Regions from separate parts of the Maritalea sp. YIW29 genome, predicted to be linked through region 1. Evidence: predicted binding sites of a transcription regulator. Region 1 holds the regulator's gene; each other region holds the start of a gene.
What was found. Region 1 encodes LexA, which represses DNA repair genes until DNA is damaged. Its sites were predicted from a motif close to TGTTCNNNNTGTGTTCNG; they were not measured.
Positions count from the first base shown of each region.

Region 2: the regulator LexA is predicted to act here: its motif matches at 1,192-1,209, upstream of AC2D8L_RS12400 (ImuA family protein).
Region 3: the regulator LexA is predicted to act here: its motif matches at 1,502-1,519, upstream of AC2D8L_RS01965 (DUF5680 domain-containing protein).

Region 1 covers NZ_JBXVVF010000001.1:937,387-940,667, reverse strand. Annotated here, with positions in the region: gene AC2D8L_RS04595 (metal ABC transporter permease) at 1-195, shown strand, start outside; gene AC2D8L_RS04590 (metal ABC transporter permease) at 192-1,052, shown strand; gene lexA (transcriptional repressor LexA) at 1,795-2,514, shown strand; gene AC2D8L_RS04580 (ComEC/Rec2 family competence protein) at 2,619-3,281, opposite strand, start outside.
Region 2 covers NZ_JBXVVF010000002.1:657,440-660,720, reverse strand. Annotated here, with positions in the region: gene AC2D8L_RS12410 (methyltransferase) at 1-654, shown strand, start outside; gene AC2D8L_RS12405 (Dabb family protein) at 762-1,076, shown strand; gene AC2D8L_RS12400 (ImuA family protein) at 1,281-2,189, shown strand; gene AC2D8L_RS12395 (Y-family DNA polymerase) at 2,071-3,281, shown strand, end outside.
Region 3 covers NZ_JBXVVF010000001.1:396,218-399,498, forward strand. Annotated here, with positions in the region: gene AC2D8L_RS01945 (aminopeptidase P family protein) at 1-40, opposite strand, end outside; gene AC2D8L_RS01950 (hypothetical protein) at 208-351, shown strand; gene AC2D8L_RS01955 (hypothetical protein) at 388-534, shown strand; gene AC2D8L_RS01960 (50S ribosomal protein L11 methyltransferase) at 544-1,413, opposite strand; gene AC2D8L_RS01965 (DUF5680 domain-containing protein) at 1,539-1,991, shown strand; gene AC2D8L_RS01970 (ATP-dependent helicase) at 1,992-3,281, opposite strand, start outside.

The sequences.
Region 1 (3,281 bases):
GCCGTGAGCGTCTTCATCGGCACCATGAGCGCTCTGGTTGGCGCTTACATCAGTTACTTTTTGGATGGTGCCACGGGCGGCATCATCGTTGTGCTGCAAACCATGATGTTTCTAACAGCATTCATCTTTGCGCCCAAGCACGGCATGTTGGCACAACGCGCAAGACGCGCCTCAATTGAGGAGCCATCAATATGATCGACCTGTTCCTCAGTGACCCGCTCGCGCCATTCCAATTTGAATTTATGCGCAACGCCTTCATCATTTCGATCTTGGTGTCGATCCCAGCCGCGCTTTTATCGTGCTTTTTGGTCCTAAAGGGTTGGTCGTTGATGGGCGATGCGATCTCACACGCAGTGCTGCCCGGTATTGTGCTGGCTTACATTTTGAGTATCCCCCTTGCCATCGGGGCGTTCGTGGCGGGTATGACCTGCGCGATTTCAACCGGATACATCACCGAAAATTCGCGCGTTAAAGAAGATACGGTCATGGGGGTCGTATTTTCCGGCATGTTCGGCCTTGGCATCGTGCTCTACACGAAAATTGAAACCGACGTTCACCTAGACCATATTCTGTTCGGCGATATGTTGGGCATCAGCCTCTATGACCTGTTCGAAACCGGCATCATTTCAGCCCTTATTGCTGTGCTGATTGCATTTCGTTGGCGCGACTTGCTGCTTTACATCTTTGACCCGCAACATGCTAGCGCCATCGGTCTGCCCGTTAAATGGCTGCATTATGGTCTATTGGCGGTCATTTCGCTAAGTGTCGTGGCAGCGCTGAAAGCGGTTGGCATTATTCTCGCGATTGCGCTCTTGGTTGCACCCGGCGCAATTGCATACCTTATCACCCGCCGAATTGGTCAAATGTTGGTCTGGGCATTACTCTTATGCGTCGGCTCTTCATTCTTGGGTGTCTATATTGCCTTTTTCATCGATAGCGCCCCTGCCCCAACCATTGTTCTGGTGATGACGGTTCTTTTTGTGATTGCGTTTTTCCTGTCGCCGAACGCCAAGAAACTATCAGGCGCGCAAACTGAACCCGCACCACAATAAATAAAGGGGCGGTGCCCAATTGCCCGCCCCTTCATACGAAGTTTATTAGAAGTGTTTGTTCTCATTTCCAAGCCCTATATCTTTTCTTATGTGCGGGCTCAAATCGCCAGCTCCTAAATAATAGGCTCGCGCAATCTTGCGTTTTTGACGAGCCTCCAAATAGTTCAAAAAGACACGTAGGTACCGACCTAATCGTTCGAAATATTGCTCAGATATTGCATGTTGTTTTTTCATGTGTATTCGCTCGGCAAAAAGCACAAAGCTTCGCCGCTCCTAATTTTGAATATAATTGTGCTGAAATCGCCGCGCGCAGATGCAGCGCGGAAAATGACAGCGACTGATTGTTGATAGTCCACGCCACGCGTAGACTATGGGAGTTTGAAAAGATGAACCTTAGACGGCCGCAGCTTGGACGCTGGGCGAAGGATCGGTTGCGCTAGTGTTAAACTGGCAAACAAGTTGCCAGAAGTGTTTGTGAATTGAACATAAAAACCTCCTTGGCGTTGTGGCTGGCGGGACCAGCCTGATTAAAGACAATTGTGCAATACACTCACGTTGCCGTGATTTGCAACCCATTTGCGCGACTTTGTGGCACACACATCTGAAATGTTGCAATTCGAACACACAGTTAGAGAGCCTCATCATTTCGCCAAATTTTGACCCACTTGCAGAACATATAAAGAACAGTTATAGTTGTTCAACATTTGTTCCGATTCTAAATCAGGCTGTAAAGGACTTCAAAATGTTGACCCGCAAGCAACATGAACTGCTGATGTTTATTCATGAGCGCATGAAGGAAAGTGGCGTACCTCCCTCATTTGATGAAATGAAGGATGCATTGGATTTGAAATCTAAGTCCGGTATTCACCGTCTAATTACAGCTCTGGAAGAGCGCGGATTTATTCGTCGTCTGCCCAATCGGGCGCGTGCAATGGAAGTGGTTCGCTTGCCAGACAGTATGAACCCTTCCCTTGGTGGCAAGAAGTCCAAGTTTGAGCCAAGTGTCATTCAAGGTGACCTGGGCAGAGCGCGTGAACCAGTTTCAGCGGCTCCAATTGCTCAGGACGAGAATACTGACGCTCCGGTTACGATCCCTGTTATGGGTCGGATTGCGGCGGGTGTTCCAATTGCTGCAATTCAGGAACAAAGCCACACCATTTCTGTGCCCCCAGAAATGCTTGCCGGCGGTGAACATTACGCGCTGGAAGTTAGTGGCGATTCGATGATCGATGCGGGCATTTTTGACGGCGATACGGTGCTGATCAAGAAACAAGTCACTGCCAGCAACGGCGAAATTGTTGTCGCCTTGGTCGATGACGAAGAAGCGACACTGAAACGTTTGCGCAAAAAGGGGCAGTCTGTTGCCCTTGAAGCAGCAAACCCAGCATATGAAACAAGAATTTTCGGCCCTGACCAAGTAGCGGTTCAGGGACGATTGGTTGGTTTATTTCGCAAGTACTGACCCCGTTGTGACCTCGTGGTCCCAACATCCCCGATTGCGAACACTTGGCCCGACAACTACGCTTTATGCATTGGTTGCTCGGGTCTTTTTTGATTGATGTTGGCTCACGGACGCCAAGGACGGTTGTGATCGTGCAGCGCCCATTTTACCTCAATTTCGCCTACGCTATTTCTGAACAATATCGCAACGCCAAAGTCATCAAGTTCTCTTTGTGTGATGACCAACGCATTGGGACAGCTGACAGAGCGCCGTTGCCTTACGATCAAAATGTCGGCAACAGAGCAATCTTCTCTTAAGCCAACGCTGTCTTTTACCGCTGAGATCACCACACCTTCAACCTGAGCACTGCAGCCATGGCGATCGCAGCCACCAATGGCGTCATCATCTAGCAAGTTTGCGCCAAACCGCTCTGCCCACGCCCTTGTTGTAAAACTATTCGACTTGCGGCCCAGTTGCGCAAATGTTGTACCATGATTGATGATGATCGCCTGCGTGCTGTCTGAAATCACCGCAAATGGATGCTTAGCTGGACCGAAGGCAAACAAGCATAGCGCGAAGGCAATTGGCGCCAAAAATTTTATCCTGCCGTGAAAAAAGCTCAACCAGCCCAACATCAACAAACAAGCCGGCAAAACCCAACGCGCCAACATAGGTGTCTGTGTGAACTCTGCGCTTATCGTCGAAATATATTTCGCGATGTGTACAATCGTGTCGATCCCCGCTCCCATTAACATCAGGAACGGTCCTTCAAGGCCAACAGGCATCAG
Region 2 (3,281 bases), on a different contig from region 1:
TTTTTTGAAGGACAAGTTACACATTTTCTAGCCCTATCTGTTTTGCTCATTGCCCTGTATTTTTGCTTTTCGCTTTCTGGATTTCAAACAGGTTCTTTTTTGGGCTTTACCACATCTGAATGGGCTTGGTTTGTCGCTGCAAATGCCATCATTCACCAAATTTATGTCTGGCTGGGTTGGCGGCTAGAACTGGGTGGCCAAAATCTAACCCGCCTATTTGGTACACGCGCTTTTCCAATATTCAAAATTGGATTTGCAATTTTGATTGCGCTGCGTCCAATTCTGATCTTGGCCCTTGCGTGGTCAAACCGAGGCACGCTGCCTATTGACCCTGTGGTGGGTTATATCATTGCTTTTGCATTGTTTGTTCCCGGAGCCTATTTAGCCTATTCGGTTAAAAATTATTTTGGCCTTTCGCGTGCATTCGGCATCGACCATTTTGACCCTTCCTATCGGGATAAGGAATTCGTCCGCCAAGGTATTTTCACCTGGTCGCCGAATGCCATGTATGTTTTTGGCTTCCTCAATTTGTGGGTCCCAGCATTTCTATTTCAGTCCACCGCGGCTTTGGTTTTGGCCCTATTCAGCCACATTTATATCTGGGTGCATTATTTTTGTACCGAGAAGCCGGATATGCAACGAATTTATGGATAGATTCTCTTCTATCGCCTAGAACTTCACGCTAGTTATGTCGGGCATACACGCGATAACCAGTAGATTTTTGATGAAAAGAAAATCGTAATTTGGAATAGGAGCAAGGTGTGATTCTTCATTGTGTATTTTGTGATTTTAAAGAAAGTGCAGGCCCCGCCGAACAACACACCATCCTTTCTGAATTGGCTAAATTTAGTCATGGCCTTGATGGCGTCCAAAAATTTAATTTTGGGCCCAATAAAGACTTTGAAGGCAAATCCCCTGCTTTCAAGTCTGGTTTCGTGATCCACTTTTCAGACCAAGCCGCGTTGGAAACCTACGCCTCACACCCAACACATCAGGCTTTGGGGGCACGCCTATGCGAACTTTGCAATAATGGCGCTGAGGGGATTATCGTGTTTGATTTAGACGTGGCGAATTGAAACCGCTTAATGTCTTCATACGATAAATAACAATCCCATCACTTTGCATAACGCCGATCTTTCACTTCTGCGCAACACATTGTCCTATCCCTCATTTCACATTCAAATTGACATGCAGAACAAAACATGAACATTTAAGGAGTCTGGAATTTAAGAGTCACATCAAGGCTCTAGCCAACTCTCATTAAACTTGGCGGGCGAATAATGCATAAGGACAGACATCAAGAGCTTTCAAATTTGCGCCAGCAATTGCAACAAATTGAGCAATCTGGTGGGCAAAATGCTGGCGTTAAATCCGTCCAACCTTTGAAAAGCCATGCCGCTTTAACCCCTGCAAATGACGATGATGCAAAAGCCAACCCGCCATCATTACCGCCCATCAGTACCAAACAATCCACCATCTTGGCCGGCCAATTGCCCCAATTGGCGCCCCAACTCAATACCGATATTTTAACCCGGCCTGTTCTGCATGAAATATTGCCCAAAACCTATGGCGACCCCGCCAGCACCAGCTTTTTGCTTCTCGCCTTAAAGATGCAAAGCGAATTAACCTCAAACAGCGCGCCCATTCTTTGGTGCACGACCCAACATCAAACCCGCGATATGGGCCAATTGTTCGCCCCCGGCCTATTGGCGTTCAACCTTGATCCAAACCGTTTCATTATGGTGAGCGCCAAAAGCGACAAAGAACTACTTTGGACCTTAGAAGAAGCCACCCGCGCCAAAAGTTTTACCGCCGTGGTGGGGCATATTGAAGATGTCAGTTTTACCCAAACAAGGCGCTTGTCCCTTGCCACCCAAACCGGGGCGACGCCGCTTTTTTTACATCGCCCACATAATTGCAATGGCGCAAGCGCCGCTTTCTCCCGCTGGCAAATTGAAAGCCAGATGAGCGGAAAAAACCCATTTGATGAACGCGCGCCCGGCACGCGACATTTGCGTGCTCATCTTTTGCGCACCCGCTCAGGACAAACCGGTTCATGGAGCCTTGAATATGAAACATCGTCGCATCCTGTGTTTATGGTTCCCACACCTGCCAATCGAACATTTACGCCTCAAGTGGCGGCAAGAACATCCGAGCACAGACAAAATGGGCAAGGGGTCGCCAGCTGAAGAAAAGGACAAAGCCCAATCCGCAAAAAGCCCATTGGCTTTAATTGAGCAAACGCCAAAAGGCGTCAAAATCTTCGCGGCGAATAAAACCGCCTTGCAGATGGGTGTGCGCTCAGGCATGCGCCTAAATGATGCAAAAGCCCTCTGCCATCAGCTTGAAACCATTTATCACGACCCCGAAGGTGATCAGCGCCTGCTGATGCGCCGCGCCGCATGGCTAATGCGCTTTTCCCCCATTGTTGTGCCCCACCAGCCCGATATTATTTTCCTAGATATTACGGGCTGCGATCACCTGTTTGGCGGTGAGAGACCCATGCTGGACAGAATTGAAAAAGAGCTGGAAAGTCTAGGTCATAAAACAAGGCTTGGTTTAGGCGACAGCATTGGCGCATCATGGGCACTCGCAAAATACGAAAAGAACAATAAAACTATTCTGCCGCCCCAAAACCCACATCAAGGCCTCGCCTTTTTGCCCGTTCATGCCCTGCGTTTAAGTGAAGAACAAGCCGATGCGCTTTATCAATTGGGGCTAAAAAATATTGGGCAATTATTCGACCTGCCCCGCGCAAGCTTAACCCGACGCTTTCCGGACCCAAAACATGGCGAAGCAGTGCTTAAACGGTTAGATCAAGCCGTTGGCCGATATGAAGAACCCCTCACCGCGCCAGAACAGCAACCCGATTTCCGTTTCACAGTCGCCCCCATCGATCCCTTTATCGATTTGCCGACAATCGAACATGGGTTTTACGAGCTGCTCGATCAGCTTTTTGCGCTTTTGGATCAGTTGCAACAAGGCGTTTTGCATTTGCGCCTAGATTGCTTTTTTGGCGATGGGAAAGTTAAAAGCTTTCCCATTCGTCTGGCCCAACCCACCCGATCCAAACCACACATCAAACGACTATTTGATGAAAAACTGGTCACTATCGACCCCGGCTTTGGCATCGACGCTTTGGTTCTATCTGCCAATAAAGTGGATCAACTCCACCCCAGCCAATTGCAACTAGATACCCATCAAGCAACCACAAGGCAGGATGAAAATCTCGCGCCATTTCTGGACCGGGTCGCTAATCGGTTAGGGTCAGGTTCTGTTTT
Region 3 (3,281 bases), 540 kb from region 1:
CGAAATGCTGCAATTGCGTTGTGCTGTCATTATTGAACATGCGGAAATTACCTTTTGAATGCTGTATGGCATACCTAAAACGCATGGCTGTGGTGCGCGTTCAGGGCTACCTAAATTTTTTTACTGCGCTACATTGATTTCACAAATTCAAAAAAGCAACCCCACAATTTGTGGACCCACATGTGTGGGAAGTGAAGGAGTTTTGAAATGACACAATCAGCTGGATTTTTCCGTAGTGTTGTTGATGCGATGATATCTTCTCGCACGTTGAAAGCCGAACGCCAGGTTGCTCAGTTTTTGAAGACGCAGGGACATGATGCGATCAACAATGATCGTATGAACGGATTTTGATTTAGGCGCTAACGCCGCACTTTTGGGATGATGAAAATGGCTAAAACTGGTTTCTTTCGCAACGTAATGGACGCAATTGTTACTTCGCGCAGCAAGCATGCGGAACGCGAAGTTGCACGCTTTGTTGAAACACACGGCTATCGCAACTTGTTGAACGAGCAACGTTCAAACGGCGGCATCTAAGACTTCGTCTTAAGCCTCACGTTGCAATCTAAGGATTGTCCAATCGCCCTTTTCGACGCGTTCGAGAAGGGCGATTTTGTTTGTTTTGTAGGCTTCAATCACCGTATCTGCCTGTCGCGTGAGTAGACCCGCCAATATGACAATGCCGCCTTGGGTCGTGTGCTTGGCGATGTCTGGCGCAAGCTCGACCAGCGGGCCAGCCAAAATGTTGGCGAGCACCAGGTCAAATGGGCCTTTTTGCTCAAATATGGAATGATCCATTCCTGTTGAAACAGCCGTTTCAATTTGATCAGCAACATGATTGTCCGTTGCATTTTCTAGGGCAACCTCGATTGCCTTCTTGTCGATGTCGGTCGCAAGAATTGTTTGTTCAAACCGTTTCGCCGCAGCAATGGCGAGAATGCCGCTCCCGGTTCCCAAATCCAAAATATTGGTGGGTATTTTGCCTGAATTTGCGACGGTAGAAATGGCTTGAAGGCAGCCGGTCGTCGTTTCATGGTGGCCGGTACCAAAGGCTTGCCCGGCGTCGATCTTGATCGCAATTTTGTCTACGGGAATTGGCGTCTCATCGTGACTGCCATGCACGAAGAACTCTCCCGTATCAATGGCGCTCAATCCTTCTAGGGAGTGGGCGACCCAATCCTTATCCGGCACCTGCTGAAGGGTGAATTTCACGTCGCCTTTCAAAACAGTTTTTGCCAGCGCGTTGAAGCGTTCAACATCTGGTTTGTGATCGCAGGTTGCTTCAAACACCCAATCGCCATCAGCATTTTCAAATGCAGATGTTGACAAAGCCAATCCATATTCCTCCATCACCGCGTCCGCGAGGGCGAACGCATCTTGTTTGGACATTGGGACGGTAATTTGCTCAAGGGTCATCAAAAGGCTCCTAATTTAGCTCGGTTATGAATTATTGGATCTGTTTGGTCAATTTAATTGCTGACAAATAATAAGGCTCTATTTATGTTGTTCCTTGTTTGTTCTTGTGAATGAGAGTCGGATTTATGGAACTGGAAAAGCTTATTGTAGAGGCGAAAGCACACACATATGTATCAGGTGGATCAGCGAGTGCCTCAACGCGGCTGAAATCACATGATTTGAGCTATGAAAATGGGGATTGGTCTTATTTGGACAGCTATTTTGGTGGCACTGATTTTGTTGGGCAGGAAACTGTTTGGCACAAGGGCGAGCCTGCTTGGTCAATGTGTTATTATGGGCAAATCTTGAGACCAGACTTGATCGATGCTGAACGTGCTGGCGAAACAATTTTGGCTGCGTTAAGCGAAATGTATGCACAGGGACGTTTTCTGGGTGGATTTGATTGGTCAGGACCGCATGGAAACTATGTCGATAATTCGACCGGAGACGTTTCATCTTTTCAAGGCAAAGAGATCATTCGCGTTGGTGATGTCGTCGCATATCAGCTTCAATATTTCGGCGGCCTCATCAAGGCCTAGTTAAGCGCGTTTGATGAAGCTTTCGAGTACCTTTTTTCGACCGACTGACGGAAAATCAATCGTTAGCTTATTGCCGTCCACGCTTGCGACAACGCCCTCACCGAACTTGAGGTGCAAGGCTTTGTCGCCTTGACTGAATGAAGACGACGAAGAATGGGTGGTCGATCCGGAACGGGCGACCATCTCACCTTCTATCGTTGGGCCTCTGTCATAGGCGCGTGCTTTGTGCTGTTTTTGGGCACGTTGCCACCCCGGGGTTTCATAAACACTGTCGAATGGGTCGCTATTGTCAAACTTTGAAGCGGTGTTGCGCCCACCATAATTGTATCCGCCATAGCTTGAGCCTGTGTCTTTGACTTCCACTGCGTCGGCGGGCAATTCGTCCAAAAAGCGAGATGGCAGCGCGGTTTGCCACAGCCCATGAATACGGCGGTTTTGTGCGACGGTGAGCTTGGCGCGTTTTTTGGCGCGGGTGATACCGACATAGGCGAGGCGGCGCTCTTCCTCCAATCCGGTTTTTCCGCTTTCATCAAGCGAACGCTGGTGTGGGAAAAGCCCTTCTTCCCAGCCTGGCAGAAACACGGTGTCGAATTCCAAGCCTTTGGCGGCGTGCAAGGTCATAATGGACACAGCATCGTCCGCGCCATCACCGGAATCGCGTTCCATCACCAACGAGACGTGTTCTAGGAACCCACCTAATGTTTCAAACTCTTCCATAGAGCGGACGAGTTCTTTCAGGTTTTCCAGCCGTCCCGGCGCGTCGGCCGAACGGTCATTTTGCCACATTTGAGTGTAGCCGCTTTCGTCCAAAATGGCTTCTGCGACTTCAGCGTGGGGCAGATTTTTCAACCGTGACGCCCAATCATCAAATTGGGAAATGAGAAACCGCAAGGTGGAACGTTGCTTGGGCTTCAGCTCGTCTGTTTCAATTAAGTCCCGCGTCGCTTGGATTAGTGGAATATTGGCGGCTCTTGCAGCGTCGTGCAACAAGCGAACTGTTGCGTCGCCTAGCCCACGTTTTGGCACATTGACGATGCGTTCAAATGCTAAATCATCTGCCTGTTGCGTTGTCGCACGTAGATAGGCAAGGGCGTCGCGAATTTCTTTGCGTTCATAAAAGCGCGGTCCGCCGATCACCCGATAACTGAGGCCGAGTTTGATGAAGCGCTCCTCAAATTCACGCATCTGGAACGACGCACGTACCAAAATCGCCATTGAATTCAGATGATGACCTTGGCGTTGAAATTGCTCAATTTCTTCACCTATCGTGCGGGCTTCTTCTTCAGAATC